DNA from 2 places in the Rhodomicrobium sp. genome. Region 2 is predicted to be linked to the other one. Evidence: predicted binding sites of a transcription regulator. Region 2 holds the regulator's gene; the other holds the start of a gene.
What was found. Region 2 encodes HrcA, which represses chaperone genes, less so after heat shock. Its sites were predicted from a motif close to GTTAGCACTCNCNNNNNGNGAGTGCTAAC; they were not measured.
Positions count from the first base shown of each region.

Region 1: a site for HrcA is predicted at 10,287-10,315, ahead of groES (co-chaperone GroES). Genes of this name have one in related genera too.

Region 1 is NZ_JASGFR010000005.1:88,082-103,056, forward strand. Features, by position in the region: gene QM659_RS03545 (hypothetical protein) at 1-153, shown strand, start outside; gene QM659_RS03550 (MMPL family transporter) at 320-2,986, shown strand; gene QM659_RS03555 (DUF2147 domain-containing protein) at 2,956-3,483, opposite strand; gene QM659_RS03560 (aspartate aminotransferase family protein) at 3,651-5,042, shown strand; gene mepA (penicillin-insensitive murein endopeptidase) at 5,255-6,526, shown strand; gene QM659_RS03570 (MFS transporter) at 6,548-7,801, opposite strand; gene groL (chaperonin GroEL) at 8,185-9,813, opposite strand; gene groES (co-chaperone GroES) at 9,870-10,187, opposite strand; gene QM659_RS03585 (hypothetical protein) at 10,455-11,267, shown strand; gene lnt (apolipoprotein N-acyltransferase) at 11,487-13,130, shown strand; gene QM659_RS03595 (helix-turn-helix domain-containing protein) at 13,335-13,841, shown strand; gene metK (methionine adenosyltransferase) at 13,896-14,975, shown strand, end outside.
Region 2 is NZ_JASGFR010000020.1:21,523-36,497, forward strand. Features, by position in the region: gene QM659_RS09690 (SIS domain-containing protein) at 1-247, opposite strand, end outside; gene QM659_RS09695 (BadF/BadG/BcrA/BcrD ATPase family protein) at 234-1,127, opposite strand; gene QM659_RS09700 (N-acetylmuramic acid 6-phosphate etherase) at 1,209-2,111, shown strand; gene grpE (nucleotide exchange factor GrpE) at 2,159-3,025, opposite strand; gene hrcA (heat-inducible transcriptional repressor HrcA) at 3,123-4,226, opposite strand; gene mutL (DNA mismatch repair endonuclease MutL) at 4,483-6,303, opposite strand; gene QM659_RS09720 (glucose-6-phosphate isomerase) at 6,329-7,672, opposite strand; gene QM659_RS09725 (DUF4142 domain-containing protein) at 7,850-8,521, opposite strand; gene QM659_RS09730 (LysR substrate-binding domain-containing protein) at 8,526-9,398, shown strand; gene QM659_RS09735 (hypothetical protein) at 9,502-9,732, opposite strand; gene QM659_RS09740 (YeiH family protein) at 9,622-10,587, shown strand; gene QM659_RS09745 (YcjF family protein) at 10,553-11,749, opposite strand; gene QM659_RS09750 (YcjX family protein) at 11,746-13,215, opposite strand; gene QM659_RS09755 (hypothetical protein) at 13,424-14,089, shown strand; gene QM659_RS09760 (LysR substrate-binding domain-containing protein) at 14,154-14,975, opposite strand, start outside.

The DNA.
Region 1 (14,975 bases), on a different contig from region 2:
AAAACATTCTCCCTCTTAACACCTATGCAAGGTTCGTTTACACGAAGCTGCGTGATCGTGCCTCATTTGCAACAGATGCGCGAAATAGCAGCAATGAGGGTCATCGGCCCGGTAAAAAGCGGAGAGGGGACGAGCCTTGGATTGGCTTTCTAAAATCCCATTTCAGAAAAGTGCCGTCTTGGAATGGTGGCCCGCTCCAAGTCTTAACTCAGGTTGCAATCCGTCGCGCGATCACTCTTTCCGGTTGCCAAGCGTGGACATATCTGCATTGTTCGCGGCGATGAAAGTGTCGGTTGCACTAATCCAAATACGGTAGGAAATGCTCAAAGAGCCCATAGTAAAGACCGTCGATATCTGTTCGCGCCATCCCTGGCGAGTACTGGCCGCAGCGCTCGTCGTCACGATCATATCCGGTTATTATTTCGCCGCGCATTTTGCGATCAACACGGATATCAGCAAGCTCATCTCGACTGAACTTCCCTGGCGGCAGCGCGAGGTTGCGTTCGCGAAGGCATTTCCGAAAGTCGAGTCCGCCATCGTCGCGGTGGTGGACGGCCCTACGCCGGAACTCGCCGATCAGGCCGCGCAACGACTTGCGCAACGGCTTTCGGAAGAGAAGAGTCTCATCAGGAGCGTGCAGCAGCTTACCGGCGGCCCCTTCTTCCAGAAGAACGGCCTTCTTTTCCTTTCCGAAAGCGAACTCAAGGATGCGCTTGGGCAGCTGACGCGCGCGAAACCGTTGCTCGAACCGCTTGCCGCCGATCCCAGCCTTCGCGGCGTGATGGGCGCGATCACGCTGACAACGCAAGGCGTGCAGGGGCGTCAGGTCACGCTGAACAGCGTTGCGCCGCAATTCAATTCGATGGCGGCGGCAATCGAGAACGCCACTGCCGGGCGTCCTGCCCACTTCAGCTGGCGTGAGATGCTGAGCGGGCAGGCATCGAAGACGAGTGAAAAGCGGCAGCTTATCGAGATCGTGCCGGTTCTGGATTTCAACGATCTCCAGCCGGGCCTTGAGGCTTCCGACGCCATCCGCAAGACGGCGGCCGAACTCGGTTTGCCCGATCAGGGCGTCACCGTGCGTCTGACCGGGCCGGTTCCGATCTCCGACGAGGAGTTCGGCACCCTCAAGGAAGACGCGGGCATGCACGGAACGCTCACGATCGTGTCCGTGCTTGTCATACTCTGGCTCGCGCTGCATTCGGGGCGGATCATCTTCGCCGTGTTCGTGTCGCTGATCGTGGGGCTTGCGATAACGGCCGCGCTGGGGCTGGCTGCGGTAGGCTCGTTCAATCCGATCTCCGTCGCGTTCTTCGTGCTGTTCGTGGGGATAGGCGTCGATTTCGGATTGCAGTTCAGTGTCGGTTATCGTGCGGAGCGCTTTGAAAAGGACGACCTGCGGGGCGCGCTCACGCAAAACGCCTCGCATCTCGGTAGCCGCCTCGCTCTGGCGGCCATGGCGACGGCGGCGGGGTTCCTCGCCTTCACGCCCACGGCCTACAAGGGGCTTTCGGAACTTGGCCTCGTCGCCGGTATGGGCATGATCGTCGCGTTCCTGACGAGCATTACCGTGCTTCCCGCGATGCTGCGGTTGCTGAACCCGCCGGCTGAGCCGCATCCGCTCGGCTATGCGTTCCTGAAGCCCGTCGACGACTTCATGGACCGGAACCGCATGCCGATCCTCATCGGTACGTTATGCGTCGTGCTTGCAGGTTTGCCGCTTCTCAACTGGCTGCGGTTCGATTTCAATCCGATGAACCTCCGCAGCCCGAAGGTGGAATCGGTTGCAACGTATCTCGACCTCAAGAAAGATCCGGAAACCGCGGGTCGCACCATTGAGGTGCTTACGCCGTCCCAGGCCGAGGCGGATGCGCTCGCGAAAAAGATTGCGGCGCTGCCCGAGGTGGCGCGCACCACGACGCTGAGTTCGTTCATCCCCGAAAATCAGGACCAGAAGCGCGCGTTGATCGCACAGACGGCCGTGACGCTCGAAACCGTGCTCAAGCCGAAGGCCGTTCAGGCCGCGCCGACCGATGCGGAAATCGCCGAGAAGCTGGAAGGAACGTCGAATCTCCTCAGCGTGATCATCTCTCGGGTGCGCGGCCAGAAAGAGGGCGTCGAGGCGGCAAAGCGGCTGTCGGAGGCGCTTGCCGCACTCTCCAAGGCTTCGCCCGAAGCGCGAGCGCGCGCGACCGCGGCGCTGGTTGATCCGCTCAACATCACGCTGAACACGCTCAGGGCGAGCTTCGACCCCGGAACGGTAACGCTCGCCACGCTGCCGCCTCACCTTGTTTCCGACTGGAAAACGGCAGATGGCCGCGTGCGCATCTCGGTTTCGCCGAGCGGCGACTCGGAAAACAACGACGTTCTGCGCCGCTTCGTCGACGAGGTAACGGCGGTTGCACCGAATGCGACCGGCGAAGCCATCGGCATTCAGGAAGCGGGCGACACCATCGTCAACGCGTTCCTCGAAGCGGGCTTCTGGGCGCTGACTTCGATCTCGATCCTGCTTTTCATCTTCCTGAGACGGGTGAGAGACGTGGCGCTCACGCTGTTCCCGCTGCTGCTGGCCTGCGCGGTCACGCTGGAACTGTGCGTGATCCTCGACCTGCCGCTGAACTTCGCGAACATCATAGCGCTGCCGCTTTTGCTCGGCGTCGGCGTCGCGTTCAAGATCTACTACATCATCGCGTGGCGCGACGGGAAAAGCGGCCTCCTTGCCTCGCCGCTCACGCGCGCTGTGTTCTTCAGCGGCATGACGACGGCGGTGGCATTTGGAAGCCTCTACCTTTCGAAGCACCCCGGCACTTCGAGCATGGGTGAGCTGCTGGCCCTGTCGCTCATGTCGACGATGGCGGCAGCGGTGTTGTTTCAACCGCTGCTGATGGGGCCGCCGCGAAAGGTGGAAGAGGAAGAAACGGAAGGGAAGAAGACGGAACCGAAGCGTCCCGCCGCCTATCTCGGAAGTTCGGAGCACACGGCCTGATCGGTCAGAGCGCCTTTCTGCGGCGGGGTCTTCACGCGACTCCAGTCCTGCCCGCCGCAGATCCACCCGCCGAGCACGCAGCCTTCGATGCGCAGCACGTCCGGGCTCGAAAGGCTGATGTGCGAGATGTAATTCTCGCCTTCCTCGGCGTTGTAGACTTCGCCATCGAAGCGGCCCGGCTTGTCTGCCGAGGGCTTCATGCCGAGAAGGATCGGCATGCCGAGCACGGATCGCGTCTGCTTCGCCGGGTCGGGGTTCTTGCTATCGACGCCGGGCTCGCCCTTCGTCCACGAGATGATGCCCCAGACGCCGTCCGCACAGGATACGACTCGCACTTGAGCGGTGCCGTCCTCGACAAGCCATTCGCCCAGAACGGACGGAGCCGCGGGCGCGGCCGGTGCCGCCGGGGCAGGTTTCGGAGCAGCGGGTTTCGGCTGGGCAAAAGCGGGACCGGCGATGAGCAGGCCCGCGATCGCTGCGAGATGAAATGCCTTCATGAATTTTAACTCCAATCTGTTGCGTGCGTGCCTCATGTGCCCCCAATGTGGAAATTCTGCGGTTGAGAACAAATTTTGCGTTCGGTTGGCATCGCATGCTATCCCCGCAACAATTCAAGATACGGTCGGGCGCGCATTCCGCGACCACTGCCGAGGAGCTGAATGGCATGAGCATCGATATCAAATCGCTTTTCGCGGAGAACGAGGCGGGGCGCTATGCGCTCCATACGCGGCACCTGAACGAGCAGATGGTGCGCGTCCTCAAGACGATCGGCTACGATGTCGGCTTCGTGCGCGGGCAAGGCCCCTATTTGTGGGACCGCGCGGGCGACAAATATCTCGATCTCCTGTCGGGCTGGGGCGTTTTCGCGCTCGGGCGCAACAATCCGAAGGTCCACGATGCGCTGCGGCAGGTGCTCGACAGCGAATTTCCAAATCTCGTGCAGATGGACGTGTCGCCGCTTGCCGGCGTCGTGGCAGAGCGCCTTCTCGCGCGGGCGCCGTGGCTGGAGAAGGCATTCTTCGCCAATTCCGGCACGGAGAGCGTTGAAGCTGCCATCAAGTTCGTGCGCGCCGCCACGGGCCGTGCGGGTCTCGCCCATTGCAGCCATGCGTTCCACGGCCTGTCCTACGGCTCGCTCTCGCTCAATGGCGACCAGATCTTCCGCAAGGGCTTCGAAGGCTTCCTCACCGACACGGTGGAAGTGCCGTTCAACGACCTCAATGCGTTGGAAGACGCGCTGAAGACCAAGAAAATCGCGGGCTTCTTCGTCGAGCCGATCCAGGGCAAGGGCGTTCACGTCCCCGACGACGGCTATCTGAAAGGGGTTCAGGAGCTTTGCAGGAAGTACGGCACGCTTTTCGTCGCCGATGAAATCCAGACCGGCGTCGGCCGCACAGGCAAGTTCTTCGCCATCGATCACTGGCCGGGCATCGAGCCGGATCTCGTGCTCGTCGCCAAGGCGCTTTCGGGCGGCCATGTGCCGGTTGGCGCGGTGCTGACGCGCAAGTGGATCTTCGACAAGCTGTTCAACCGCATGGACCGCGCGGTGGTCCACGGCTCCACCTTCGCCAAGAACGACATGGCGATGGCGGCCGCTCTCGCGACGCTTTCAATCCTCGAAGAAGACGGGGTTATCGAGAACGCCGCCGCAAAGGGTGAGCGGCTCACGGCCTCGTTCCGCTCGATGATCGGCCGCTACGAGCTGATGAAGGACGTGCGCGGCAAGGGGCTCATGATCGGCATCGAGTTCGGCGAGCCGAAGTCTTTCGCGTTGCGCATGTCGTGGCACGCGCTGGAGGCGGCGAACAAGGGTCTCTTCAGCCAGATGATCACGATCCCGATGTTCAAGGAGCACAAGATCCTTTGCCAGGTCGCGGGTCACGGCATGAATATTGTGAAGCTGCTGCCCGCGCTCACGCTCTCCGACGACGATTGCACGTGGATCGAGGACTCGTTCGATGCGACCATCGCCGCCGCCCACAAGGTGCCGGGCGCGGCCTGGTCGCTCGGCAAGACGCTCGCGGGGCATGCACTCAAATCGCGAGCGGACGCCTGACGCACACGTTGAGGTTAACGCTGTTTAAGGTTTCGGCAACGAAACGGTGAAGCCTTTCCGCTACAATTCAACCCGTTATCTGTTTTATCGTCTGAATAACAGTCGAAAAGGGCAGTCGGGAGCGTCGCGCGCTGACACAGCCACGGCGTCTGGTCTTTGATGATCGGCTGCTCACCCGTAGGAAGCGGGACGATCAGGCGGGGAGACTTTGAATGAATGCGCGAAATATTCTCCTCAACGCGTCGCTTGTTACGAGTGTCGCGCTGGCGGTGACGGTTGCTTCCGGCGGTGCGGACGCTCTCGCGGGCTTGATGGCTTCCTCTGACGCCCCGAAAGCGACAGCCTATAACCCCCGTCGCGGCACGCCCAAGCGCGTTGTCACGGCGCAGGCGACGCCATCGGAATTGCGTCAGGCCGGGGCGACGACGGACGCGCCAGCGGCGCTGCCACAGCCTGAAATCGCCCCATCTTCCTCCGCCGTTCAGACCGCCCCCGCCGTTGCGAACGCGCCGAATCCTCCAAAGGACATGGCCGCGACCGCCTCGGCTCCCGGGGTCAGACTGACCGCGGGCGCCACTCCCGCCGCGGCGCCGGTTCCGATCCCCGGCACCGGGGCAATTGCTCCGAAAGTCTTGAAGACGACGCCCGCGAAGCTGCTCTTCGGCGCGGTCCGCGAACCCGCCAAGATGGAAACGCGATCCATCGGGTTCTATGCGAAGGGCTGCCTCGCCGGTGCGGAACAGCTTGCCGACAATGGCCCCGTCTGGCAGGGCATGCGGCTTTCGCGCAACCGCCACTGGGGCAATCCCGTGCTCGTGACCTTCATCGAAAAGTTTGCCAGGGATGCGAAGGCGAAGGACGGATGGCCGGGCCTCCTGATCGGCGACATGTCGATGCCGCGCGGCGGCCCGATGCCGTTCGGTCACGCGAGCCATCAGGTCGGTCTCGATGTCGACATCTGGTACAAGCCGATGCCCGACCGCACGCTTGCCGCCGACGAGCGCGAACAGGTGAAGATGGAGAGCGTTCTTCTCGATCCCGTTCATGTCAATGAGCAGATGTGGACGCCGGACCACATAAAGTTGCTTCGGCGCGCGGTGTCCTACCCGGAAGTGACGCGCGTCTTCGTCAATCCCGCGATCAAGAAATGGATGTGCGATAACGTGAAGGACGATCGCGGCTTCCTGCACAAGATCCAGCCCATCATGGGCCACGATGCGCACTTCCATGTCCGGCTCGCCTGCCCCGCTGGCGATGATGGGTGCCGCAATCAGCCGCCTCTGCCCGCCGGCGACGGCTGTGGCGGGGGGCTCGACAAGTGGATCGCGCAACTCTCGAAACCGGTGGTTCCGGTCGCGCCGAAGCCGACGGTGGCATCCGCGCCAGCCGCGAAGTCGAAGCCCGGCATCACTGTGGCGCAGCTTCCGCCGGCTTGTACGGCGGTGCTGAACGCGTCGCCTTCGATCACGCTTGCCGCGCATTGATAAAACACCTGACGGTGGCGCTCAAGATGTCGCCGTCAATTCCCGTCCTTCCGGGCTTGCCGCCTCATAATCTCGCGACTCGGGGACTGCGACTGCGAAAATGGCGAACGCCCCGAGCGCGCACGCGGCCAGAAAATAGAACGCCGCGGAAAATCCGAGGCTGTTGACGATCTGCCCCGCGACGGCGTTGCTCAACGCCGCGCCAAGACCCCAACTCGCCCCCGCCGCGCCGAGCGCGAGGTTGAAGCGGCCGGTGCCGCGTGTGAAATCCGCCACGACGATATAAAACAACGCGCCGAAAATGCCCGCGCCGATCCCGTCGAGGATTTGAATGGCGACGATGGCCCACGGGTTGTCAGCGAGAGCGAACAAAAGCCCACGTAACGGCAAGACTGCGAAGGCACACAGAAACAGGGGCTTGCGGCCCCACGCATCCGCGCGGTGTCCGACAAGGATCGCCATCGGGATCATCACGAGTTGAGCGGTGACGACGCAGGACGCCATGAAAAGCGGGCTTTCGTCCGGTTTGCCGACGCTGAGCTTCTCGCCCGCGAGCGGCAGCATGGCCGCGTTCGCGAAATGGAACAGCGTGATCGCGGCGGTGAACCACAACAGCGGCCTGTTGCGCAGGAGCATGCCGACCGCTTCGGGCGTTTGCCCGTGTTTCTCCTCGCCGCGTGCCACGTCGTTGTCGATGGCGCTGTCATCGATCCGATAAACCGCCACCGCGCAAAGCGCCGCGAGCAGCGCGACGGTCCAGAGCATGGCGACCTGCGCGATGAAATATCCCGCCGCTCCGGCGAGGATGGCCGCCGTGACGTTGCCTCCGTGGCTCCACGCCTCGTTTCGCCCTACGCGGCGTGCGAAAGCCTTGCGCCCTACGATACCGAGGCTGATCGCGGTAACGGCGAGGGGGAGGATCGCGTCGGAAATGCCGATGAAAGCTTGGCCGACCGCGACCGTCCAGAATGTCGGGTTGGCCGACATCGCGAGCGACGCGACTGCGACGATGGCCACGCCGACGACAATCAGGGAGCGCTTCCAGGCGATGGCGTCCACGAGCGCGCCCGCCGGGCTGCGCGCGAGAACGGTCGCCAGGCCGCCGATGGTCAGGACCAGGCCCGCGCTGCCCGCGTCCCACTGCTGGCTCGATGTGAGATAGATCGCAAGGAACGGCCCGAGACCGTCCTTGACATCCGCGAGCAGGAAATTCAGCCAGTCGAGGGCGCTTTGATTATGGTCCGAGATAGGAGGCTGCGCATCGTCCGGCTGCACGGGGGCATATCCTGCTTCCTGCCGCGTGAGCCTGAGCGCCGCGCGTGGAAAGCAAAGCAACCGAGAAGCAAAAGTGATCCCTAAGGACGGGGCCTTCTTTCCTCAATGTGTGGTTTCCACCCATCCGCTGAACGAACAATTTCTCGGGTCTGAAAAGATGCGCGAAGCGCTTGGGTATTTCTAAAGAACTCAACAAAGGTGTTAAAATAGGTCATTATGCCGAATATGGCCCCAATAGCGACCCAAATATATTTAGGGAGGAGTCTAATCTTCACTAATCAGAATCCTAAGTTGGGTTGGAAAAGGTAACTTTTACACTCTCGGTTTGAAAAAACCCGCGACTTGCGTCGCGGGCTTCGTGTTTCGGCCGCTCTGGCGAGGACTTAGTAGTCCATGCCACCGCCCGGCATCGCCGGAAGCGGAGCGTCCTTCTTCGGCTTCTCGGCGATCATGGCTTCGGTCGTGATCAGGAGGCCCGCCACGGAAGCGGCGTCCTGAAGCGCGATGCGAACCACCTTCACCGGATCGATGACGCCAGCGGCGACGAGGTTCGTATATTCCCCGGTCGCGGCGTTGTAGCCGAAGCTGTACTCCTTGTTTTCAAGAACCTTGCCGGCGATAACCGCGCCGTCTTCGCCCGCGTTCGTTGCAATGGTGCGGATCGGGGTCTGGATCGCGCGACGGACGATGTTGATGCCCGCCTTCTGGTCTTCGTTCTCGCCCTTGAGGCCTTCAAGCGCGGAGATCGCACGGAGCAGAGCAACGCCGCCGCCCGGCAGGAAGCCTTCTTCCACGGCCGCGCGGGTCGCGTTGAGGGCGTCGTCGACGCGGTCCTTCTTTTCCTTCACTTCGACTTCCGTCGCGCCGCCGACGCGGATCACCGCGACGCCGCCCGCGAGCTTCGCAAGACGCTCCTGGAGCTTCTCACGGTCGTAGTCGGAAGTGGTGTCTTCGATCTGGGCCTTGATCTGGTTGATGCGGGCCTCGATCTCCTTCTGGTCGCCGGAGCCATCGACGATGGTCGTGTCGTCCTTCGTGATGGTGATCTTCTTGGCGCGGCCGAGCATGGCAACGTTGACGTTCTCAAGCTTGATGCCGAGGTCTTCGGAGATGAGCTGGCCGCCGGTCAGAACGGCGATGTCCTGCAGCATGGCCTTGCGGCGGTCGCCGAAGCCAGGAGCCTTCACGGCCGCAACCTTGAGGCCGCCGCGCAGCTTGTTGACGACGAGCGTGGCCAGAGCCTCGCCTTCGACGTCTTCAGCGATGATCAGGAGCGGACGGGCCGACTGGACGACGGCTTCGAGAACCGGCAGCAGCGGCTGAAGATTGGAGAGCTTCTTCTCGTAGATCAGGATGAACGGATCGTCGAGATCGACGCGCATCTTCTCTGCGTCGGTGATGAAGTACGGCGAGATATAGCCGCGGTCGAACTGCATGCCTTCCACGACTTCGAGTTCGAAATCGAGCGACTTGCTCTCTTCAACCGTGATGACGCCTTCGTTGCCGACCTTCTCCATCGCTTCGGCGATCTTGGAGCCGACTTCGGCGTCGCCGTTCGCGGAGATCGTGCCGACCTGCGCGACTTCGGAGGAAGAGGTGACCTTCTTCGCCTTGCTCTGGAGATCCTTCACGACAGCTGCGACCGCGAGGTCGACGCCGCGCTTGAGGTCCATCGGGTTCGCGCCGGCGGCGACGGACTTCGCGCCTTCCTTCACGATGGCCTGAGCCAAAACGGTCGCGGTGGTCGTGCCGTCGCCAGCGATGTCGTTGGTCTTGGAAGCGACTTCGCGCACCATCTGCGCGCCCATGTTTTCGAACTTGTCTTCAAGCTCGATTTCCTTCGCGACGGTCACGCCGTCCTTCGTGATGCGCGGAGCGCCGAAGGACTTGTCGATCACGACGTTGCGGCCTTTCGGGCCGAGCGTAACTTTCACGGCGTCGGCGAGAATGTCCACGCCACGGAGCAGGCGATCACGGGCGTCCTGGCCAAAACGTACTTCTTTAGCAGCCATTGTTCATGACCCTTCGAATTGAGTGTGAAACTTGGGAATTAGAGAGGTATCGGCGTTTAGGATTTCTTCTTCTTGCCGCCGTCGTGACCCTCGAGGATGCCGAGGATGTCGCTTTCCTTCATGATCAGAAGGTCTTCGCCGTCGATCTTGACTTCGGTGCCGGACCACTTGCCGAACAGGACACGGTCGCCTTCCTTCACGTCGAGAGCAACGAGCTTGCCTTCTTCGTTACGGGCGCCGGGGCCAACGGCGATCACTTCGCCTTGCTGAGGCTTTTCCTTCGCCGTGTCCGGAATGATGATGCCGCCTTTGGTGCGCTCTTCTTCTTCGAGACGGCGCACGACGACGCGGTCATGCAGGGGCCGGAATTTCACTGACATGTGTATCCTCCTCAGACGACAAATCTGGATGGTGAATGTGTGGGTGCGGCATATTCGCTCGCGTTCACCCTGCCGAAGAGATAGAGCGGAACTGTTAGCACTGTCAAGTGGTGAGTGCCAATTTCGGCGAGAGGTCTTTAGCAGGCGTGAAGGATGATGAAGCGAATTTGACGAAATCTCGTCATAATAAAATTGCACTCGACGTGGCATGCCACACTGCGGCGCGTCGGGCCTTGTCCCGAGATTCAGGGGAGCATTTCAATGACCGATATTCTTGCAAAAAACGTTAATCCCGGCTCGGCGCAGCCTCCTCTCGCGGGAGATGGGGAGAAACCCAGGGAAGAAAAGAAGCGGCGCGCCGGAATCTGGCTCTGGATCCTCGCGGTCTTGCTGTTTCTCGCCGCTCTGGTCGAAGGCGCTATCCTTTACGCCGAGCGGGCGGCAAAAAAGGTGGAGGCCGCGCCTGCGCCACAACCCGTAGCGGCCGTTCCGCAACCGGTCTCTGACAAGAGTGCTCCCAAGGAAAGGGTCGAGAATGCGTATTTCTTCCGCATTGACGGCAAGGACGCGGAAGGGCGCTCGGCATCTTTCGATTATATCATCGTCACCAGCGACTATACCTGGGTCAAGGGAAGCACGGTCGAAGTCGTTTCCAACGATGTCGTGATCCCCGAAGAAGAAACCGCCGACCGCATCATCACGCCGAAGGTGAGGGAGTCGTTCGCCAGCGCGCTCGACCTGATCGCCGTTGGCCTGGCCTCCCGCGAAGGCGACCGCGAGGCGGAGGAAGCGCGCGCGCTTGCACGCGCTCAGACGGTTGCAGGATGGATTTCCAAGGTGACGGATGCCTCGATCCCGCTTTGGACGCTCAATCTGGGTCAATACGACAAGGAAGCCTGCAAGGCCAAAGAGGACGCGGACTCGAGCTATGAGCGGCCTGTTCTTCTCGCGAGCGTTCGCGCAAGGGCTGAGGGCGTGAACCTGACGGAAGCTTTCTCCGACGCTCTCAGCGGGCATGACAATCTGCCGAGCCGCGAATGCTACTCGCAATTCGATCTGGTCAAGATTCGCTGATGGACGATGGTCGGGTGGCTAGGCTGCCCGACCATCTATCCGCCTGGGGGATGCTCATTTTTCAACAGGTTGGCACGGCCGACGAGCGGCATGCGCGCCACCTTTCCCCAACCTTGCAGTCGCATTTTGCGATTCCATCTCGTCAGCAGCGAACGGGCTCGATATTTGCAAGCACTTAATGCTGCGTCGCCTGCCGACACTCTCCCACCAAGGTTCTTCATGGACTCCCTGCCGACGGCCATCGCCGGTCTCAAGACCTGGAAACTGGCGCTGATCGCCTTTATCGCCGGCGCGCTGTCTGTGCTTGCCATGGCGCCGTTTCATCTCTGGCCGGTGCTGTTCCTGACCTTCCCGTTGATGATCTGGGTGCTCGATGCCGTTGCGCTTCGCGAGGATGCGACGACGCGCCGTGAAGACTATCTGAAACGTCTCAAGAGCGCGGCGCTGCTCGGCTGGGCGTTCGGCTTCGGCTATTTTCTCGCGGGTATCTACTGGATCGGCTTCGCGTTCTACGTCGACGCGCAACGTTACGCGGTCCTGATGCCGTTCGCAGTTGCCGGACTTTGCGCGGCGCTCGGGCTGTTCTATGCGGTCGCGGGGGTTCTCGCGGCGGCGATGTGGCGACGCGGTTATGCGCGCATCATCGGGTTCGTTTTCGCTTTTTTCTGCGTGGAGGCCGCGCGGGGATATTTCTTCACCGGTTTTCCCTGGAACCTGTTCGGGCAGGCGCTTGCCGCTGACGATGCGCCGATGCAGATGGCGGCCTATATCGGCATTTACGGTCTGACGCTCGCCGCGCTTTTCATCTTCTCTGCGCCGGCAGCCTTTATCGCGGCCCCGGGGGCACGCTTCGACAGGCTTCCCGTCCCCGCTCTGGTCGCGGCCCTGACCCTCGCGGCGTTCTATGCGGTTGGCGCACAAAGGCTTCAGCAGAGCGTCGGTGACGTGCCTGGAGTGCGGATCCGCATCGTTCAGCCGAATATTCCGCAGCAGGAAAAGTGGAAACCGGAAAATCGCCGCTGGATCTTCGAGCGCGCGCTTCAGTTGAGCCGCAGCGGCACGTCCGGTGAAGACATCGCCGCGTTCACGCATGTCATCTGGCCTGAATCGTCCGTGCCGGTCCTTTTCGCCTTCAATGATCAGATATACAGCGACGAGGTGCGCGATGCGCTTTCAGCGCTCATTCCAGACGGGACTTCACTGATCATAGGCGCCGAACGTGCCGAGGGAAGCCGCGAACCGGACGGTCGTCCACGCTTCGATCGAGCTTTCAACAGCTTATTTTTGTTGGGGAAAGGGGCTGAGATCAGGGCTGTGTACGACAAGATCCACCTCGTCCCATTCGGTGAATATGTGCCCTTCAGGGACGTTCTGATGAAGGCGGGTTTTTCCGCTTTTTCCCATAGGTTGGACGGTTTTGAGGCGGGGTTGGGGCCGGCACGGCCAATCGAAACCCCGCAGGCGGCGCCTTTTCTGCCGCTGATCTGCTACGAGATTATTTTTCCGGGAAGAACGGGAAATCTGCCGGAAAGGCCGAAATGGCTGGTCAATATTACTAACGATGCGTGGTTTGGACAGTCCACCGGACCATATCAACACCTCCATCTGGCACGCATTCGCGCCGTGGAAGAAGGCTTGCCGGTTGTCAGGGTGGCCAATACCGGAATTTCGGCGGTCATCGACCCTTTTGGCCGCATTTTGGACAAAATAGATTTGGGTAAAGCTGGGACAATTGACCACAGCTTGCCCCATGCATTACCGATAACCTGTTATCAAAAAACGAGGATGCAGTCGTTTATTGCGTTATTTTTCTTCACGCTTCAATTTTATCTGGCTATGGTCGCTCTCGCAAAAGTCAGATGATTCTTAATTCCGGAACTCACTGAGGATTCTTGCGGTTAAGAGAAGAACGCCTTGGCGATGTCTCCAAAACGATCCGTTAGCAGATAAGAAGAAGCTTGACGGCTCGTTCACGCATAACTACAACTTTTAGGTAGTGGGAATAGGTCATACGGCTGAGTGCGCACAACTTAAAGATGGCGGAGAGAGATGGGGCGGAATATGGGCATGGTCGAGTCTTCGGTGTCAATATTGGCCGATAATGACGAGATATATGAAACCGCAGGGCGCAAGCCGAATCCGGTGGATATTCATGTCGGCAGCCGCGTGCGATATCGTCGCATGATCATCGGCATGAGTCAGGAGAAGCTGGGTGAGAAAATGAATCTCACTTTCCAGCAGATTCAGAAATACGAAAAGGGAACGAACCGGATCGGCGCAAGCCGCCTCTTCCAGCTTTCGAAAATTCTGGAAGTGCCGGTTGGCTATTTCTTTGAAGACGCATTTTCTCATGGCACGCCGGCAAGCGCAAATCACGGCCTTCATGAGCCCGAGCAAGAGGGCTTTCTTCTCGATTTTCTCAACTCTCGCGAAGGTCTCGAACTAAACAAGGCGTTTGCCAAAATACAGGATCCGAAGGTGCGGCGCCGCGTCATAGATCTCGTAAGGGCCTTGTCAGAGGAAAAGCCGGACGCTAAGGAAGGCCAGCCGGGGATTGGGAACGATCTCGGCTAGCATGGTGAGTTGCCATGCATTCCAGGCAAATCTTGCAAGGATTGGAACGAGGCAGTGTCTCGCAATAGCTATCATTTCACAAGCGAATCGGTATCCGAGGGGCACCCTGACAAGGTCTGCGACCAGATCTCGGACGCGATTGTCGATCTTTACCTCGCCGCCGATCCGCATTCGCGGGTGGCATTGGAGACTCTCGCGACCACGAACCGAGTCGTTCTGGCGGGCGAAGTCCGTGGGCCGTCTTCCGTCACGAGCGACAAGCTGATCGAGACGGCGCGCAACGTGATCCGCGACATCGGCTACGAGCAGGAGGGATTCGACTGGCGGACCGCCGATATCGTCTCCTACGTGCACGCTCAATCCGCTGATATCGCCCAGGGCGTCGACGCTGCGGGCAACAAGGACGAGGGCGCCGGCGATCAGGGTATCATGTTCGGCTTCGCGACGCGCGAAACCGAAAGCTACATGCCCGCGCCGATCTATTATTCGCATCGCATCCTGTACGAGATTTCGAAGCTGCGCCGGTCCGGGCAGCTTCCAGAACTTGGCCCCGACGCCAAGAGCCAGGTTTCTCTGTACTATGAAAACGGCAAGCCGGTGCGCGCGACCTCTGTCGTCGTTTCGACGCAGCACGCCGAAGACGCGACACAGGAGCGTATTCGCGAAATCGTCGGCAACATCGTGGCCGAGGTGCTGCCGCAAGGCTGGTTCCCGCCGAAGGAAGAGTTCTACGTTAACCCGACGGGACGCTTCGTGATCGGTGGCCCCGATGGCGATACCGGTCTTACCGGCCGCAAGATCATCGTGGACACCTACGGCGGTGCAGCCCCGCACGGCGGCGGCGCGTTCTCCGGCAAGGATCCGACGAAGGTCGATCGCTCTGCTGCTTACGCGGCGCGCTGGGTGGCGAAGAATATCGTCGCGGCGGGTCTTGCCGACAAGTGCACGCTTCAGCTTTCCTACGCCATCGGCGTGGCGAAGCCGCTGTCCATCTACACCGACCTTCATGGGACGGGCAGCGTGGACGAAAGCAAGCTTGAAGCCGTAATCGCCGAGATCGTGGACCTCAGCCCCCGTGGCATCCGCGAGCGCCTGCAACTCAGCCGCCCGATTTATCAGCGGACTGCCAGTTAC
Region 2 (14,975 bases):
CGATGCTCGGCGCGGCGGCAGCTACGGGAATGCCCAGATACCGCTCGAACAGGTGCTTGCCGAAGGTGGCGGCGTGGGCCGAACTGCCGCGCGCGCAGGTGACGATCACCCGGGGCGGCTTCCGCCTCAGCCGCGCGGCAAGCTCCTCTACGGGCCGGGCGAGCGCATCGCGCTGGCGGCTCACCGCATGCGGTGCTTCCCGGATTTCCTGCGCCATGCGCACGTCGGGCGCCTCAGGATGTTTCATGAATCCTCCTGCCCGAAACCGAATTTCGAGCGAGTTGCAGCCCGCCGTCCAGTGCATCGCCGGCGGGGCGAACCAGCGATCGCTTCATGTTCTCAGACAGCCACGGCTCGAAGGGCTGCGCGAGACCGCCCATGAGAGCGAGCCTCCTCGCACCTGAAACAAGCAGCGCCTCGGCAATTCGTTCCACGTGGCCCGCCGCCGAAGTAACAAGTTTCCGTGCGACCGTATCTCCCTCTCCGGCATGCCGGAATACGAGCGGCGCGAACGTCCCGAAATCGGCGGGCGCGGCCTCGCTTGCCCAACGCGTGATGGCGTTCGGGTCATGGCCGAAGCGGTTCGCCGCCTCATCGAGCAGGGGTGATGCCGACGCCCGGCCATCCAGCGCCCAAAGCGTGCGCCGCACGGTTTCGAGGCCGAGCCATGCGCCGCTGCCTTCGTCGGAGACCGGGAAACCCCAGCCGCCGACGCGATGACGCCCGCCGCGCACGATGGCTTCACCGATGCTGCCGGTTCCGGCGATGATGACCCCCCCATCCTCGCCACGATGTGCACCGACGCAAGCCGCATGCGAATCCGTGGTAAAAATCGCGGCCTTGAAGGGGTGAGCGGAGCGGGACAGTTCGGCCTGCATGTCCGGCTCGCCCGCTCCCGCAAGCGCGAGACAGGCGACGACGCGGCGGTAATCGGGCGCGAGCGCCGCTTGCTCGAAACATTGAGCCGTGGCCTCCATGACGGCCGCGAATGCCTGCGGAAGGCCACGCCGGACATTTGCCGGACCGGAGCGCCCTTCGCCCAGCGTCTGGCCTTTCGCGTCGGCGAGGCGCGCCAGACATTTCGTGCCGCCGCCGTCCACCGCGAGAAACAACACTTCGACGTTCACTCTTTATGCCCTTGTTACGCATGCTTATTTAAGGTTGCATGATGCAAAGTCCAGCGCCACTTGAACGCGTTTTCGGTTGTTATGGATACTGAACGGCCATCCCCTCGCTTCTCCGGTATCGATGTCTGGGAGCCGCTCGATGCGCTCGACGCGATGATCGAGGGCCAGCTTGCCGCGGTCGCCGCCGTGCGCGCGGCGCGGCGCGACATCCTCCACGCGGTGCTTGCGATGGAGAAACGCCTCGCCAGCGGAGGGCGGCTCGTTTATGCGGGCGCGGGCACGTCCGGCCGCCTCGCTGTGCAGGACGGCGCGGAACTCATGCCAACCTTCAGTTGGCCGAAGGACCGGCTCGTGTTGCTGCTCGCGGGCGGCGACGAGGCCATGGTGCAGGCCGTGGAAGGAGCGGAGGACGAGACCCACCGCGCCGCCGAACTCATCCGCGTCGAGCATGGCATTTGCGCGAACGATGTGCTGGTCGCGGTTGCCGCCAGCGGCAAGACGCCGTTCACGCTGTCGGCGCTGCGCGAGGCGAAAAAGCTCGGCGCGCTTGCGGTGGGTATCGCGAACAATCCCGACACGCCGCTGCTGGCCGAAGCCGATTGCCCGATCTGTCTTGAAACCGGGTCGGAGCCCATCGCCGGGTCGACACGCATGAACGCGGGCACCGCGCAACGCGTCACGCTCGCTGTGCTTTCGTCGCTGGTGATGATCCGGCTCGGCCGCGTTTACGAAGGGCTGATGGTCGAGGTGCAGGCCGTGAACGCGAAGCTTGTCGGGCGTCGCGAAAAGATGCTCGTGCATCTAACCGGCAAGGACTTGGGCGCCGTGCGGGGAGCGCTTTCGCAAACCGGCGGCAACATCAAGCTTGCGGTACTTGTCCTTCAAGGATGTGCGCTCGACGAGGCCCGCGCGCTGCTCGAACGCTCGGGCGGCCGTCTGCGCGATGCTCTGGCGGTCGCCGCACAAGGAAAAGGCGCGGATTGATCGCCGCGCCTTGCCGGTTCGTCGGGGCGAGGCAGCGCCTCGCGGTGTCAGTTTCCGTTTTCGAGGCGCTTTCCGAAGGATGAAATAAGGTCGTCCACGCCCGCCGGGCCGCTGTTCTCCGTCACGGGTTGTGTAACGGACGACGAGCGCTTCTCGCCGCCGTGCCTGTCGCGCCGCAGGGGCGCGCCGGTCGGATCGCGAAAAACATCGGGATCGTGTTCGTGCGCGGGCTCGACGGCGTTATGGTCATGATGCGCCCCCGCATGCACGGCTGAAGGCGCCTCGCCGGCGGGCTCAGCCGAATGTTCGGTCTGGGGAGGCTCCGGCTTGACCGGCGTGCCGCCCTTGGCGACGATCACGGCCGCAGGGCGCAGCACCCGCTCCCCGATCTTGTAGCCTGCTTGCAGCACCTGCACGACAACGTCGGCGGGCACGTTGGGCACGTCCACCTTGATCATCGCCTCCGATGTATGCGGATCGAATTTTTCGCCGAGCGGCTCGAAGCGCGTGATGCCGTGGCGCTCGAAAACCTTGAGAAGCTCGCGTTCCGTCACTTCCACGCCCTGAAGCAGCGTGTTGAGAGCCGGAGTCTGGTCCGTCGCTTCCTTCTGCGCGGCTTCGATAGCCCGGCGAAGATTGTCGGCGATGACGATGGCATCCTTGCCAAACTCGGACGAGGCGTATTTCGCGGTTTCCGCCTTTTCGCGCTCGCTGCGCCTGCGGTAGTTTTCCATCTCGGCGACGACGCGCAGGTGGCGGTCGCGCAGATCCGCGTTTTCGGCCCTCGCCTCGGCCAGCATCTGCGCCAGCGCCTTCACTTGCTCTTCGGTGGCTTGCGGGTTCTGGTCGCGGCCAAGAGAATCGTTATTTTCCGGCCCGTTCGCGTCCGAGGGCCCGTCCGGGGTATCGTTCATGGTATTTTGCCGTTTCCGTTACGATGAGGATCAGCCGCAATCCTCGACCTGCGATGCGCCGATTTTTGAAGCTATATCGGCGGTTTCGCCGGGATAATCAAGCGAGCACGCGGCTGACGAGCTTGGCCGTAAAGTCAACCATGGGGATAATGCGGCCGTAATTGAGCCGCGTGGGACCGATGACGCCGAGAACGCCCACGATCTTGCGCTCATGATCCTGGAAAGGTGCGACGATCAGGGAAGATCCGGACAGGGAGAACAAATTATTCTCGGAACCGATAAAAATGCGGACGCCATCGGCCTTTTCCGCAAGGTCGAGCAGATGGATCAGCGCCTTTTGCGATTCGAGATCCTCGAAAAGAAGGCGGATGCGTTCGAGGTCTTCCACCGCGCGAAGATCGTTCAGCAAGCGGGACTGTCCGCGCACGATCAGGCTGCGATTGTCCTCGCGGCCGCCGGACCATTGCGCGAGGCCGGACCGCACCAGCTTCGCTGTCAGCGCGTCGAGTTCTGCCTGTCTCGCCTTGAGTTCGCCTTCGATCTTTTCGCGCGCCTCGGGCAGCGTCACGCCGCGGATCTTCGCGTTGAGATAGTTCGTCGCCTCGACCAGCGCTTGCGGCGGCAGACCCTCGGGCAAATTCAGCACGCGGTTTTCGACGCTCCCGTCGTCGCCCGCCAGCACAAGCAGCGCGCGTTTCGAGTCGAGGCTGACAAATTCGATGTGCTTGAGGCGGCTCACCTGCTTCTCGGCAAGGACCACGCCCGCGCAGCGCGAAAGGCCCGAGAGAAGATCGCCTGCCTCGGCCAGAACTTCAGAGGTCACCGCGTGCTCACGATGATAGTCGCGCAACAGCTGCCGTTCGAGCTGCTCGCGCTCGGTTTCCTCAATGCTGCCGACTTCGAGCAGGCCGTCGACGAACAGACGCAAGCCCGTCTGCGTCGGAATGCGGCCCGCGCTGACATGCGGCGCGTAAATCAGCCCCTGAGCCTCAAGATCCGACATCACGTTGCGCACGGATGCGGGCGACAGCGTCATGGGCAGCTGGCGCGACAGATGGCGCGATCCGACAGGCTCGCCCGTTTCGAGATAGGTTTCAACGATGCTCCGGAAGATTTCCCGGTAGCGCTCATTCAATTCGCGCAGCCCGTTTGCCTGACTCAATTCGAGGGCGGGCGCGCGCAACTCTTGCCGCTTCGACATGCTTCGCGTCCTTGTTCCAAACCTGCTAAATCTAAGGTCACGCTGGCCCTTCGTCAAATGCCACGCGCGGCTATAGAACACACCCGCAGCGCCAGCGACCGCGTTTCCCATCGATTTGATTGCGTGTGCACAAGCTTCAATCGGGTCGTGTTCGAAAACGGCCAACCGAAGAGGCAAATCGCGTGCTGATCGCGGCCCGCGAAGCGCGACGGCCTCTTTGCAGCCGGACCTGCGATTCGATCAGATTTGACGGGCGCTAACGCCGCTCGAACAGCCGTTCGAGGTCGCCGCGCGACAGCTCGACATAGGTCGGGCGACCGTGATTGCACTGCGCTGCGTTCGGCGTGGTTTCCATCTCGCGCAGAAGCGCATTCATCTCGTCCGGCCGCATCGGGCGGCCGGCGCGGACGCTTCCGTGACAGGCCATGGTCGCGCAGATCGCGTGAAGCCGCGTCTCGACCGTGTTCGCATTGTCCTTGAGTTCGAGGGCGAGGTCCCGGACGAGCGTCTGCAAATCGCATTGCCCGAGAAGCGCGGGCACTTCGCGAACGATGACCGCGCCCGGCCCGAAGCTCTCCAGCGCGAGGCCGCTTCCCGCGATCACCTCCGCGTGCTCGGCGACGAGCGCGGCATCGTCTTCAGACATCTCCACGATCTCGGGGATGAGCAGCAATTGCCGCGCGATCCGGCCGCCGAGAAGCGCTGCCTTGAGCTTCTCATAGACGATACGCTCATGCGCCGCGTGCTGGTCTATGAGGATCACGCCCTGCGGCGTCTCGGAGAGGATGTAGGTGTTATGGAGTTGCGCCCGCGCCACGCCGAGGCGTTCGTAATTCGCATTGTCTGGTTCAGGGGTCGAGGCTTCGCGCGCGGCTCCGTCAGCGAATGACCGGCTTGCCTCTTCGGCATCGAACGCAAGTGCGGCTTCAGCCAAGCCACCCCGAGGCGCCGCTATCGGCTGCTGATATGCCGGGGAGAACGGCGTTTGCGGCCAGGTGCGCAGCGGCGCGCGATATTGCACCGGCTCCGGCGCAGAGGAAGCGGGTGTCAGCACGCCGGTTGGCCGCGCCGCCATCGCGCCCGCGCGCCGCAGCGCGTCGTGCAGCGCCGAGACGACGAGCGCGCGCACGAGGCTCGCCTCGCGGAACCGCACCTCCGCCTTCGCCGGATGCACGTTCACGTCGACATCCTCGACGCGCACGCTGAGGAACAGCACCGCCAGCGGAAAGCGTCCGCGCGGCACCACATCCACATACGCGCCGCGAATGGCCGAAAACAGCAGCCGATCCTTCACCGGCCTGCCGTTCACGAACACATATTGCAGCGATGCGTCGGGCCGGTTGAGCGTCGGCCTCCCGGCGTAGCCCGTCAGCGCCAGTCCGTCGCGTTCGAGGTGCACCGGCTCGGCGTCCTCGCCAAATTCGCGTCCCATGATGCGCGCGAGACGGGCGCGGACCGCGTTTTCATCCCCTTCGGCGGCGCGCGCGAGCTGAAGCGAAGCGCGTTCGCCCACCGTCAGCGAAAAGCCGACATGCGGGCAGGCGAGCGCGAGCCGCTTCACGACATCGGAGATGGCGGCGTTTTCGGCGCGCTCCGACTTCATGAATTTGAGGCGCGCGGGTGTGGCTGCGAACAGGTCGCGCACCTCGACGCACGTGCCGGGGCGCGCGGCGGCGGGGCGTACGGGCGAAGTTTGCCCGGCGCGCACTTCGATTTCATGGCCGCGCGTCGACGGGCGCGGGCGCGTCACGATGGAGAGCGTGCCGACCGAGCCGAGCGACGGCAGCGCCTCGCCGCGAAAGCCGAGCGTGCGGATCGCCATGAGATCGCCGGTCGGCAGCTTCGACGTGGCGTGGCGCCGAACACACAGCGCGAGATCCGCCTCGTCCATGCCGACGCCGTCGTCGGAGACGCGGATCAGCGACAGCCCACCATTCTCGGCAATCACCTCGATGGCGGTGGCGCCCGCGTCGATGGCGTTCTCGACAAGCTCCTTCACCGCGCTGGCCGGCCGCTCGATCACCTCGCCCGCGGCGATGCGATTGATTTCGACCTGGCTCAGTTCGCGGATCGTCACCCTTCGTCCCCGTGCATCGGACCTGTCAGGCGGCGAGATATTGCCGCGTGAGCTTCTTGGCGAGTTCCACGGCGGGCTGGTCGAACGGATCGACGCCGAGGAGGTCGCCTGCGAGGATCGTCTCGATGAAGAAGTGCATCATCAGCGCGCCGAGCGCCCGCTCGTCGAGCTTCGGCACGTCGATGGTGCGCACAGGGCGTTTTGCCTCGATGAGCGCGTCGACGATGGCCTTCTGCTGCGCGGCAACGAGATCGCCTATGCTCTTTTCCGCGAGATAGGGCGCGCCCGCCTCGGCAGCGAGTGCCGCCGGAATGGTGAGGCCGCGATCCGCGCCTTCCGCCTCGGCTACGCGCACGATGGTCATGAGGTGCGTCGCGGGGCCGTCCATGAAGAGCTGAAGCTGGCTATGCTGATCCACCGGGCCGAGCGTGCCGATGGGGGTCGTGCCCTCTCCGTTCTTGCCGAGGCTTTCGGCCCAGAGCTGCACATACCACGCGCTGAAACGTTCGAGCCGGTCCGAATAGGGCATGAGCACGGAGTTCGTGACGCCGAGATCCTTCGCGAGGCCGATGGACAGCGCCGCGCCGACAGCGGCGGGATGGTCTTCCGGCATGGTGGCGGCGGAGAGCTGTTTCACGACGTCGAGCGCACCGGCGCGGAAGGCAGCCACGTCGAGACCGCGCGCGAGCGCGGGCAGAAGGCCGACGACCGAGAACGCCGAATAGCGCCCGCCGATGTCGGTCGGGTGCGGCAGAAGCGGGATGCCGCGCGCGGAGAAAAGCTCGCGCAGGCCGTTCGCGACGCCCGGCTTCGCGGGCTCCGTCACGCCGAGGAAGATCTGCGGGATGAGCGCGGCGTGGCCCGCATCCTCGATGAATTTGAACGCGATCAGCACCTGCGACAGCGTCTCGCCCGTGGTGCCTGATTTAGAGATCGCGATGAAGCGCGTCTTGGGAATGTCGAGGCTTAGAAGGCCGCGGGTGAAGGAGCGCGAGTCGAGGTTGTCGCAGAAGCGAAGCTCGGGCAATTTGCCCGCCGCATCGCCATCGTCGCCGGGGATGCCCCAGCCGCCGACCTGCGCAAGCGCCTGGCCGCCGAGGCTCGAACCGCCCGTGCCGAGAATAACGACGGTTTCCGCGCCCGCAGCGAGCTTGTCGTAGGCCGCGCGGGTTTCCTCGATGTCGGCGGTGTCCTTCAGGATGCGGAAATGCGCGAAACTGTCGGCCTGAGCGGCCTCCTCAAGGGCCTTGAAACGCGGCGTGAGCAGCGTCAGCCACTGCGTAAGGCGCCCCCGGCTCAACCCGGCGTCTCCGATCTTCGTGGAGAGACTGCCTTCGATCGATTGGCGATAGGATGGATGCGAGGTCATGGCGCGAATCCCTTTCCGTCAGTGCTACCCTCTCGATGCCCGCCCCCCAAGGCAAGACATCCGGCTTCAGCTTTCAACAACTGATCGCACGCAAGGCTTCCGGCGCATAGAAAAAGCCGCGGAGAGCGGCTTTTTCCTGTTCGTGGCGTGGCGTCTTTCGCGCGGCAACGGCCGGCTCTAGCGTCGCGCGGACTCCCTGGGCCTCAGAGTGTCGGCCATTTCGAGATGATGCTTGATCGTCGGCAGCAGATTGGTCGCAAACTGCTTCAATTGCGCGTTGTCGCCGCGCTGTATGTAATTTTCCAGAAGCTTTACCGTGTCTCGATGCGCTTCGCGCTGTGCCTGAATGTAGTGCCGATCGAAATCGATGTCGGCCACTTTCAGATTATCGAGCTTCTGCATGTGCGTCACATCGACGACCACGGAAGGAACGGGGAGATTTGCCGCTTTCAAGGTATCTTTCAGCTTTTGGTCGGCCGCTTGATGATCCTCCACCATCTTGTGCGCAAACTGTTTCACCGCCTCATTGTTCGATTTTTGCAGCGCGATCATGCTGGATTGGATTTCGAACTGGTTGCCGGAGCCGAGGTTCTGAGCAAACGATTCAGCGCTCATATTGCGCACGCCGCGTTCGAGCTGCTGAGCGTCTGCGCCGGGCGCAACCGCACACATTGTGGCGGTTACCGCCGCAACGGCGATCAGGAAACGTTTCATAAATTTCTCCTTGGATTCACCGCGCGAGCGGCATTTTGGAGAGTTAACAGGCGAGGTTGAGCCTCGTTCCCCGTTGCCGCTGTATCTGTTTCCGGGAGCACCATACAATGGCCCGGCAACGGAAAGCGGCGGCATTGACATGACACTTGAGCAATTACGCATTTTCGTCGCCGTGGCCGAGCGGGAGCACATGACGCGCGCAGCCGAGGCGATTCATATCACCCAGTCTGCGGCAAGCGCGGCCATCGCGGCGCTGGAGGCCCGCTATGATACCCGGCTTTTCCATCGCATCGGACGGCGCATCGAACTGACGGACGCGGGGCGTCTTTTCCTCTCCGAGGCGCGCGCAGTGCTGGCGCGAAGCGCCGCAGCAGAACGCGTGCTGCACGATCTTGCAGGGTGCATGGCGGGCACCTTGTCATTGTTTGCAAGCCAGACCATTGCGAATTACTGGCTGCCGCCGTTACTCCACCGCTTTCGCGTGGCGTATCCAGGGGTCTCGGTCCAGCTTGCAATCGGTAATACGGAAGAGGTGGCTGCGGCTGTGAGCGAGGGATTTGCCGATATCGGCTTTGCGGAAGGCAACATCGACAATCCGGCCTTGCGGCTGAAGGCTGTGAAGGGTGACAGGCTGGTGGTCGTCGTCAGTCCCCGGCACGAATGGAGCGGTCGAAACGTGGCCGCGGAAGAACTGATGCAAGGTCCGTGGGTGATGCGTGAGCCAGGCTCCGGCACGCGCGCGATCTTTCTGGATGCTTTGCGGGGGCTTGGCGTGGAGGCCACGTCTCTCAAGGTGGCAATGGAACTGCCATCGAACGAAGCCGTGTGTGCGGCGGTTCGTGCCGGTGCCGGGGCGGCGGCGATATCCGACCTTGTGGCGGAGCCGCTCCTGAGCGCAGGCACGCTCGCGCTCGTATCTCTGCCGCTACCGGAACGCCCGTTTTACGTCGCCCGGCACAAGGAGCGGAGTATCAGCCGGGCGGAACGCGCGCTGCTGGATCTGGTCGAGTAGAGACTCCTTTCCTCTGATCGTTCTCATTTTCAGATCAAAACGACGCCAACAATTTGTTGGAACGATCATTTCGCATGAGCGACCATTAAGGAAACTCCTGAGGTCAATTGTGGCGAATATCGAAACTGTATTTCAAGATGAAGGCGATTTGCGCAAAGCTCGTCGCTTTCATCGCTTGCACCGCAGCCTCCGGCATCACGCCGGTCAAACCATCTGGCCGGGGTTGTTCCTCGTCGGAACGATCACGGGCGCGTCCTTTGCGCTGCGGGAAATTCCGGGCGTCAAAACCTTCAGCCCGCTGATTCTCGCCATCGTGCTCGGTATGGCGTTTCACAATCTGTTCGGTACGCCATCGCGGGCAAGGGAAGGTGTGCTGTTTTCCATGCGCAAGCTGCTGCGCATAGGCATCGTGCTTCTCGGCCTTCAACTCACGGTCGGTCAGCTCGCGGCAGTTGGCGGTGCCGGTGTCGCGATCATAGCAGCATCGCTCGTCGCGACGTTTGTCTTCACGAAATGGCTTGGCCGCATGCTCGGCGTGGAGCGGAAGCTCGCCGAACTGATCGCGGCGGGCACTTCTATTTGTGGCGCTTCGGCGGTCATAGCCACGAACACGGTCACGAACGCGCATGACGAAGACGTGGCCTACGCGGTCGCCTGCGTCACGTTGTTCGGCTCCATCGCAATGTTCGTTTATCCAATGCTGCCTGCGATGCTCGGCCTGGGTCCTCAGGGCTATGGCCTATGGGCGGGCGCGTCGATCCACGAGATCGCCCAGGTGGTCGCCGCCACGTTCCAGTCCGGCCAGCAAGCGGGCGAGTATGGAACCATAGCCAAGCTGAGCCGCGTGATGATGCTGGCTCCTCTCGTTCTGACGCTCGGTTTCATCGCCTCGCGGCGCGCCTCGGCGGGCGAAGATGGCGCGCGCGCCTCGGTGCCGATGCCCTGGTTCGTGCTCGGCTTCGTTGCCCTCACGCTCTTCAACAGCGTAGTGGATATTCCGGCGGAGGTGCGGGGCGGTTTCGCCACGCTGACGATGGTACTGCTGACCATGGCGCTCGGCGCGATGGGGCTGGAAACGAGTTTCCGCAAGCTCGCGGCGAAGGGTCTGCGCCCTCTGGCTTTGGCCGCCTGCGCGAGCGTTTTCATCGCGGCATTCAGCCTCGCCCTCGTTCTTTCCCTTCCGGCGTGATCTCCCCCGCGAAGCGGTGCCCGACCTTCAGGAACTCGGACACGAACTCGCGGAAGCGCGGCTGCTTCGCCTCCACATAGGGCAGCGGCCGCAGCACCTCCACCGCCGCGAGGCCGATGCGCATAGTGAAGCCGCCGTTGATGAGACCCTCACCAAGGCGCTTCGAGACGCGCGCGGTCAGTCCGTGGCCGAGTACCTGAGACAGGATGTCGTCGGTAAACGCGATGCCGCCCGTGAGCGCGAGGTGCCCCGCGATCAGCCGCATCAGTTTCAGGATCGCGAAGAAGCCGGGCCGGCCGCCATAGATCGAGGCGAGGTTTCGGAGCATGCGGAAATTTTCGTAGGCGACGAAACCGACCGAGATGATCGCGGCGGGCGACAGCGTCGTCACGGTCAGCACGCGGCGGCCCGACGAGCCGATGGTGACGCGCGCGAGCTTGTCGAGCGGCACCAGCAGCTCGCGCTCCGTCAGGCTCAGAACCTGCTTCGCGTCCATGATGTCGCGCTCGTGCTTCTTGAGCCGCGCGAGGCCGTCGGCGAGTTCGCGCCGTTCGGCGAAGATCGCGCGGATTTCGCCTGCCGCGACGCGCGCCTGCTTCGTGTCTTCGACCATGAGCGCTGAGTCGGCGCGCTTGCGGACCGTCGTCATGGCCGACAGCCGGGCAAGTCCCCCGATTTCGCGCGCGAGGATCATGGCGAAGGAGAAGACGGCGACCGCCAGCAGGATCGTTGCTGCCCAGCCGATCCAGTCTTGGCGTCCGAGAAGCGTCAGGAATGTGTCCTGCACCCAGATGAGGACGGCGAGCACGACGAGCCCGCCGACAGCCGACAGGAAGAGGCCGCCCCACTTCCGCGTACGCGAGATTGCCTTCTCGGGCGGCTCCGCCGTTGTTGCGGAAGGCTGATCCAAGGGAGCCGGGGCGGGCGCCGCCGCGTTCGGCTGCGGCCCGGCAACGCGCGGCTTCGCGCCCGGCTGTGCGCCCTGCGAGGCGGCGGCAGCGGGGCGGTTCTGTTCGGGTTCCACGCGCGACGATGCATGCGGCGCTTTTGGCGCATCCGGCCCGGGCGCGGGCGCTTCATCCCGCAGCGGCAGATCCGCCGAGAGCCTGGGATCGTCGAGATTGAATGCCGCGGGCGCGCGGCCTTTCGGTTCGCCGGTCATGAGAGTTTATCGCCGATAAGGAAGTTCAACGCGCGGTCGAGCCGGATGTGAGACAGCACCGGGCTTTCGCCGAAGCCGAGCGCGCGCTGGCGTTGCGGCCGGAAACGCACGAAATGCGCCGCCGAATGCCCCATCTTCAGCCATTCGGGCGACAACGCGAGCGCCGGATCTTCCGGCAGGTCGCCGGGAAAGATCGCAAGTTGCTCCTTGCCGTCGAAGACGCGGGCGCCGAGGCGCTCGCCTTTCAGCGGCACGCCGACGATGCATGGCAGCCGGTCGTTGCCCTGCCGCGCTTCCGCCTCGCCCGTGGCGCGGACGCTCGCGAGCGCGAACGCCTTCACCTCCGCGCCGCTGAAATTCGCCCGCGCAGCGCTTTTCTTCGCGATGAGGCCGAGGATCGCCTCAAGCCGGTCGTGGTTCGTGTGGTGCAGGTGATCCGCCTTCGTCGCGGCGAACACGATGCGGTCGATCCGCCGCCCGCTGAACATGGCATGCCACGGGTTCTGGCCGTGACGGAAGCAGCCGAGGATGTCGGTCATCGCGCGTTCGAGGTCGGCGACGGCATCCGCGCCCGCGTTGACCACCGTCAGCACGTCGGCCAGCACGATCTGGCGGTCGAGCCGCGCGAAGTGATCGCGGTAGAACGGCTGGATGACGTGCCGCTTGTAGGAGCGGAAGCGCCGCGACATCATCGCCCAAAGGCTGTTGTCGGGCGGCGTCGAGCCGTCCGGCGCTTGGAGCGGGAAGAAGGTGAAGGCGGGCGAGCCCGCGAGATCGCCCGGCATGAGGAAGCGGCCCGGCGTGAGGCTGGAGAAGGACAGCGCGTCGTCGCGGCATTTGCGCAGATATTGCGTGAAAATCTCCGCGCCCTGTTTCGCGGTCTGCTCGTTCTTCTTCTGAAGCGGGTTCGTGTTGCCGAGGAAGGCGAGCCACTCCTTCGCCGCCGGTTCGCGGCTCGCCTCGCGCGCCATGGCGATGGATTGCCGCGACCATTCCTCAAAGGAGAGGTCGAGCAGCGGCAAGTCGAGCAGCCATTCGCCGGGGTAATCCACGATGTCGAGATGCATCAGCCGCGTTGCGCCAAGCGCGCGCCGCATCATCGCGCCCGGCGCATATTCGAACGTGAGGCGAAGTTCGCTGATCTGTCGCGTGCCCTCCGGCCATTCCGGCTCGGCGGCGGTGAGCTTCGCGAGATTGCCCTCGTAATCGAAGCGCGGCACCGCGTCGTCCGGCTGCGGTTCGAGATAGGTGCGCAGGATGCGCTTCTGCGCCAGCGGCTCGAAGAACGGCAGGGCGTTGCCCGCCATGAGATTATGCACGAGCGAGGTGATGAACACCGTCTTGCCGGAGCGCGACAGCCCGGTCACGCCGAGCCGCACGGACGGCGCGAACATCTGGGCGGCGGTGTCCTGCGCGCGCGCCCACGTTTCCAGCGCTGAACTCGACCAGCGTTCCAGCAAGGCCATTCCTCTCGCAATCCGGGAGATGAAGCGGCTGTTTTATCAGGAGACGCGGCGGAGGGGAATAACGCCGCTTGCGGCGTTTCGCTCGGGGTGGGTGGGGAGACGACGAGGCCATTTGCAGAGCTGAGCGGTATGATCACGATCAGCTTCGCTTATGGTTTATCGATTATCAAATTTTATGATTAGCTACTTTACCCCTTAGGAGGATGCCTTGGGATACGTATCAGTTGCTGAAGATATCGAAAAGCGACTCGATGAAAAACGCATCATCGAGGAATTCAAAAAATTTGAGGATCGTCAATTCGATCTATTTAAACAGGGATCTTTAACTGAGGCAGGTTTACGGCAAGAGATAAAAGTATTAGAGATGCGCATATTGGAATCACTGAATTCTATTAAGCGGATGGCCGGAGAGGACGGAGTCCATATCGGAAACGAACTATTAAAGACGAAAGCGGAAATGCACGAAGCGTCTAAATTTATAGAAAAAATTGAAAATAATCTTCCAAATAACATGGAAAGAAATAATTTATCAGAAGCCGTAAAAGTTTTTGCTGGAAAATATAAAAATCTCATCGAACTAGTCGATATAATAACGCGTATATTAGGTCAGAAAAATAAGGATATTATAATTCAAATTAGGTCCACTTGCCATCGAGATATATCAATCTTGAATAAAATTTCAAGAAAGATCAGTAGCTTGGAAGACGGGATTGCGGCGGCCTATAAGCGTAATAACGAGTTGGAGAGGGAATTGGAAGCAAGGGATTATCCAGAGAGGCTGTGCGTCGGCAACTATAATACTTGGGAAGATTACACTGGAGACATGTTCCAGAATAACAACCAGAATAAATCGATTCGATACAAAAAGAAATGAAAGAAGGGTGCTCTACTTCAAAGCGGCAACAGCTTTCGTAGCTACACAAAATAATGCCATCCACCTAGGCTACCATCCCAAGCCGCTGCACGGCGTCGGCGACGCTCGGCGAGCGTTCGAGGAAAGCCGCGAACTTGCGGTAAAGCTCGTCGCGCGCGTTCGCGACCATGACGAGTTCCGCTTCCGGCAGCGGCGGAAACCCCTCCTCCGCGCCGAGGATCGCGTGATCGCGACCGACCGAGCCGCGCGGCAGCACCGCGATGCCGAGCCCCGCCGAAACCGCCTTGCGGATGTTCTCGTAAGACGAGCTTGTGTAGGCGAGGTAGCAAGGTCTGCCCGCGCGCTGCATGGCGAGCAGCATCGTCTTGCGGTAGGTGCAGCCGTCGGGGAAGCCGACCAGCGGCACCGTTGACAACTGGCCGAGCGGCGTTTTCTCGCGGCCGACCCAGAACAGCGGCTCGCTGCGCAGCACCTTTCGCGGCGCGCCGCCGACATTCGGGCTTTCGCCGCGCGCGCGGTTGAGCAGCGCGACGTCGATTTCGCCCGCATTGAACATGTCAACGACGGCGGCGGACATGGCGGACGTCACCTCGATACGAAGGTCCGGGTTCATGTCGAGGCAGCGCGAGAGGACGCCGTGGATGTCCAGCACGTCGAAATCGTCGGGCACGCCAAGCCTGATGCGCCCGGCCAGCGGCGGACGCTGAAACGAGCCGACCGCGTCGGAGAGGCGGGCGAGAATTTCCTTCGCCATCGGCAGGAACCGCGCGCCCTCAAGCGTAAGCCCGGCGAAATGCCCCTGGCGACGCTCCAGAAGCACGCAATCGAGGATCTGTTCCAGCTTCTTCAGGCTTTGCGTCACGGCGGATTGCGTGCGCCCGAGATC